DNA from 2 places in the Dechloromonas sp. HYN0024 genome. Region 2 is predicted to be linked to the other one. Evidence: predicted binding sites of a transcription regulator. Region 2 holds the regulator's gene; the other holds the start of a gene.

Region 1 (2,394 bases), 1.6 Mb from region 2:
CAGCAACAGTCGATCGGCCAGCGCCGTTGCCTCGCCGCCATAGAGGTCGTCGCCGAGAATCGGATGGCCGAGCGAGGCCAGATGTACCCGCAGTTGGTGCGAGCGTCCGGTCACTGGCTCCAGTTCGACGCGTGTCGTATTGGCGACGGGGTCGCGGCTGATCACACGAAAGCGGGTCAGGGAAGGCTTTCCGATCTCGAAATCGACCTTTTGCCGGGGGCGGTTTGGCCAGTCGCAAATGAGCGGCAGCTCAACCTCGCCCCTATCGTCGGCCATCAGCCCGGCGACGACGGCAAGGTAACGCTTGTCGATCTGGCGTTCCCGGAAAAACCTTGAAAGCCGCCTGTGCATTTCGGCACCACGCGCCAGGACCAGCAGGCCCGAGGTCGACATATCCAGGCGATGGGCAATCAGGGCATCGGGAAATCTCGCCTGAACGCGGGACGCGAGGCAGTCGTCCATGCCCTCCCCGCGTCCAGGGACAGAGAGCAGACCGGACGGCTTGTCGACGACGATGATGTCGGTGTCGACATGAATCAGCGTCAGCCCAAGGTTGGGGGGCGGCAGATAGGCAGTCAAAATGGCTTTGCCCGAATGCTGCAGGTGCTGTCGGTGAACGCGGTGCTGTCGCGAAACCAGGCGGCGCCCGGCGAGCTTTGGGCGCAGACGCGATGTTCGGTCTGCTGGCTGGCCCACCAGTACCAGAGGGCCGGCTTGGTCCAGCCCGAAGGGGCAAGGATGGTCAGGGCGATACCCAGCAGCAGCTGGCGATGCCTTGATTTGCATGCAGAATTTTCTTGCCAAGCGGCCATGGTAAATGTACTGTATTTATACACAGTATCTAATTAAAGACGGAGCGGGCTGGGAATATACCTCGTCCTTTCCGTGTGATCACTGAAATTGATGGCGACCGATTGCCTTTGCGAAGCAGTCAGCTAGTCGATCAAGCTCAGCAATTTCTATTCCATCTTTGGCCCCTGTGCCATAATCCGCTCAAATTTCCGAGGTAACCCCATGGACGACAACAAGGCAAAGGCGCTCGCCGCAGCGCTGCAACAGATCGAAAAGCAATTCGGCAAAGGCTCCATCATGAAGATGGGCGATGCCGAAATCGACGAAGGCATTCAGGTGGTGTCTACCGGCTCGCTCGGTCTGGACATTGCTCTTGGTGTCGGTGGTCTGCCGCGTGGCCGTGTCGTCGAAATCTACGGTCCGGAATCCTCGGGCAAGACCACGCTGTGCCTGCAGGTCGTTGCCGAAATGCAGAAACTCGGTGGCGTCGCCGCCTTCATCGACGCCGAACACGCGCTCGATCCGCAATATGCCCAGAAGCTCGGCGTCAGTGTCGGCGATCTGCTCATCTCGCAGCCCGACACCGGCGAACAGGCGCTTGAGATCGCCGATATGCTGGTTCGCTCCGGCTCTGTGGACATCATTGTCATCGACTCGGTGGCTGCCCTTACGCCGCGTGCCGAAATCGAAGGCGAAATGGGCGACCAGATGGTTGGTCTGCATGCCCGCCTGATGAGCCAGGCTCTGCGCAAGCTGACCGCCAACATCAAGAAGACGAATACCCTGGTCATCTTCATCAACCAGATCCGAATGAAGATCGGTGTCATGTTCGGCTCGCCGGAAACCACTACCGGCGGCAATGCGCTCAAGTTTTACGCGTCTGTCCGTCTTGATATCCGCCGTATCGGCGCGATCAAGAAGGGCGATGAAGTGATCGGCAGCGAAACCAAGGTCAAGGTCGTCAAGAACAAGGTCGCCCCACCCTTCCGTGAAGCCATTTTCGACATCCTTTACGGAGAAGGCATTTCGCGTCAGGGTGAAGTCGTCGAAATGGGCGTTGCCCACAAGTTGGTCGAGAAGTCGGGTGCTTGGTATTCCTACAAGGGCGAAAAAATCGGCCAGGGCAAGGACAATTCCCGCGAATTCCTGAAATCGCACCCGGAAATCGCCCAGGAAATCGAAGCGAAGATTCGTGAGGCGGCCAGTACCACCGTCATCAAGCCGACCAAGGCTGCTGCCGCTGATGCCTGACCTCCGCGTCCGTGCCCTGCAATTGCTGACCCGGCGTGATTACAGCCGGGCCGGCTTGCAGGCCAAGTTGGCGCCGCACGCCGAATCCGAAGAAGAACTTACGGGTGTTCTTGACACCCTGCAGGCCGAGCGCCTGCTTTCCGATTGCCGTTATGCCACCCAGCGGGTGGCTGCCCGCGGCCGGCGCTACGGCGATGCCCGCCTGCGTCAGGAACTGCGCCAGCAAGGCGTAAGCGATACCGACATCGCGGCGGCGCTCCCCGAGGCTGGCGACGAAGCCGAGCGCTGTCGGGTTATATGGGCAAAGAAATTCGGCCAGCCGCCGAAAACTGCCGAAGAGCGTGCTAAACA
Region 2 (2,394 bases):
GACAGACTGTTCTGGATAACTCTGGTTGCCACCATTCCATGCCAGCCAACATGCCCCGAGCGGTGTCGGCGCAACGGCCCAGCGACTTGCGTAGGACTGCGTGGCACAGCCGGCCAGGGCCGCCGCGACGATTGCTTCGACTCCGCCAAACAGACGCAGACAACCACCGATTTCGAGCAGCAATGTATCCGGAGCGACCAGACTGATCGTTGGGGTGAAACACCCGGCCCAGCAGGCGAGATTCTCCAGTGCTGTTTTTTCGTGAGCTTCACAGCGGTCAAAGACGTTCAGACCGGGATGCAGGCCGAGCGCCGTCGACAGCTTTTGACCCGGACCAACCCCGGCTGCCACGGCATCGCCATCGGCAACCCACACCCGCCCGCGAACGACGACTGCGCTAGGCGACTGATGTAGCGGCAAGGCCTCGAGCGGCAACAAGGGAAAGTTCAGGGCCAGCCACAGCACGCGAATTTCTCCCGGCAAGAGGAAGGGGACGAGGAATGGACAAGGCGAGCGGCCGGGAAACCGGCCGGCCGCGCCGTTTGATGATGCGCACCGACAGGCTGCTGCCGCCAGCCGCCAGCGCAAGGCGCAACGGGGCGGATGATGGCGCGCCGGCAGCGGCCGTCGGCCGCCACAAACAGGCAAAAGCCGATAGCCCCTCGGCGGCAACCTGCAGACGACGCAGTGTCCGGGCATCGATATTGGCTTCCGGCCAGGCCAGAACGCCGGCAAAACCGCCACAGGCGAGCAATTGTTCGATACACCAGCCAACCCGCTGACCGGCCTTGATGATGACCAGTCGCTCGAGGGCCAGGCCAGCTGCCGCCCAGGCCGGGGCATGCGGCAACCAGGGCGGCGCCACCAACGCCAGCCAGCCTCCCTCGGCAGACAATCGAGCAAGGGCTGGCAAGAGCAGGCTGATTTCGCCTACGCCGCCCCGGTCGACAAGAATTTCGGTCAGGCTGCCCCGTGGCCAGCCACCACCCGGCAATTCGGCATCGAGTTCAGGGTAACCGCTCGGGATCGTGCTTTCCGGCAGGGATGCCACCGCGTCGCCGCGCCAGACATCGCCCCGGGCCAGCACATCTGCCAAGGCAACCGGCATCGGCTGGGTGGTCATGACAGCTTGGAAACGGCTCCGCGGATCAGGCCGACGGCGATGCCTTCGATGGCAAATTCGACCTCTTCCGGGTTGACGATGATCGGCTGAAAATCGGGGTTTTCGGCAATCAGTCTGATCTGGCCATTGGCCCGCTCCAGACGCTTGACCGTCACTTCTTCATCGATGCGGGCAACGACAATCTGGCCATCGCGCGCCTGATTGGTCTTGTGTACAGCCAGCAGGTCGCCATCGAACATGCCGATATCGATCATCGACAGTCCGCGCACCTTGAGCAGGAAATCGGCCTTCGGTGAAAACATGCTGGCATCGAAGGCATAACGGCCCTGGACGTTTTCGACGGCGAGGATGGGCGAGCCAGCGGCGACGCTGCCGATCAGCGGCAGGCCGAGTTGCTCGACGAGCCGTATGCCGCGCGCCGAACCGGGTTCGAGGACGATGGCGCCCTTCTTGGCGAGCGCCTTGAGGTGGTCTTCGGCTGCATTGGGTGAGGCAAAGCCGAAGGCGCTGGAGATTTCCATGCGCGTCGGCGGCGCGCCGAGGACTTCCAGCGTGCTTTTGATGAAGTCGAGAATTTCCTGCTGACGTGGCGTGAGTTTCATGGCCGGCCTCTGCTAAAAACCAATGACTGTATTTTTGTACAGTAACTGATTTTTGGCAAGCAAAAAATCAGGTCGGCAGATCAAAACCCTTCAGCTTGCGGTACATGTCGACAGCGTAGGAATCCGTCATCCCGGCGACGAAATCGGCGACCTGAAGGAGGCGAATATAAGGATCAGCATCGGGCTCACCATCATGGCCAAGGAACTGTGTTGGCAGCAGATTGAGCAACATGCGCTCGCGCGTCGTGAAGCGGGCGTGCCCCGCCCTCGCCTCAACGGCATTGGTGAACAGGCCGAGCAAGGCCCCAAGGACCTCAAAGCCGGCGGTTTCGATCTCCAGTGCCGGACGGGCGGTGTAGATGGTTTCCTTGGCCAGCTTGAGAATAGCCTGCAGGGGATGGGCGATGGGCGAGCTTTCGAGCAGTTCGTCATCAAACCGGCCGCTCAGGATGGCATCCTCGTTTTCCAGAAAGACTGCTGCGGCACTTTCGAGCAGGCAGCCGATAGCCTTGGCGCGCAGGTATTCGAGACGCTCCTTGGGGTCGTGCAGACGATCCAGTCGGCCACCATTGACCGTATTGCCGGCGAGATCGGCAAGCAGGCATTCGGCGTCCTTGTAGGGCACGAAACCGAGGCGGGCGGCATCTTCAAGGTCGACGATGAGGTAGC

The links. The regulator LexA, encoded in region 2, represses DNA repair genes until DNA is damaged. The targets are predictions, from matches to a motif close to ACTGTATNTANATACAGT.
Region 1: the regulator LexA is predicted to act here: its motif matches at 822-839, upstream of recA (recombinase RecA).

Annotation. Positions count from the first base shown of each region.
Region 1 is NZ_CP031842.1:3,206,599-3,208,992, reverse strand. It holds gene HYN24_RS15480 (RluA family pseudouridine synthase) at 1-582, opposite strand, end outside; gene HYN24_RS16235 (hypothetical protein) at 576-812, opposite strand; gene recA (recombinase RecA) at 1,015-2,043, shown strand; gene recX (recombination regulator RecX) at 2,036-2,394, shown strand, end outside.
Region 2 is NZ_CP031842.1:1,566,239-1,568,632, forward strand. It holds gene HYN24_RS07485 (DNA polymerase Y family protein) at 1-465, opposite strand, end outside; gene imuA (translesion DNA synthesis-associated protein ImuA) at 398-1,123, opposite strand; gene lexA (transcriptional repressor LexA) at 1,120-1,725, opposite strand; gene HYN24_RS07500 (deoxyguanosinetriphosphate triphosphohydrolase) at 1,793-2,394, opposite strand, start outside.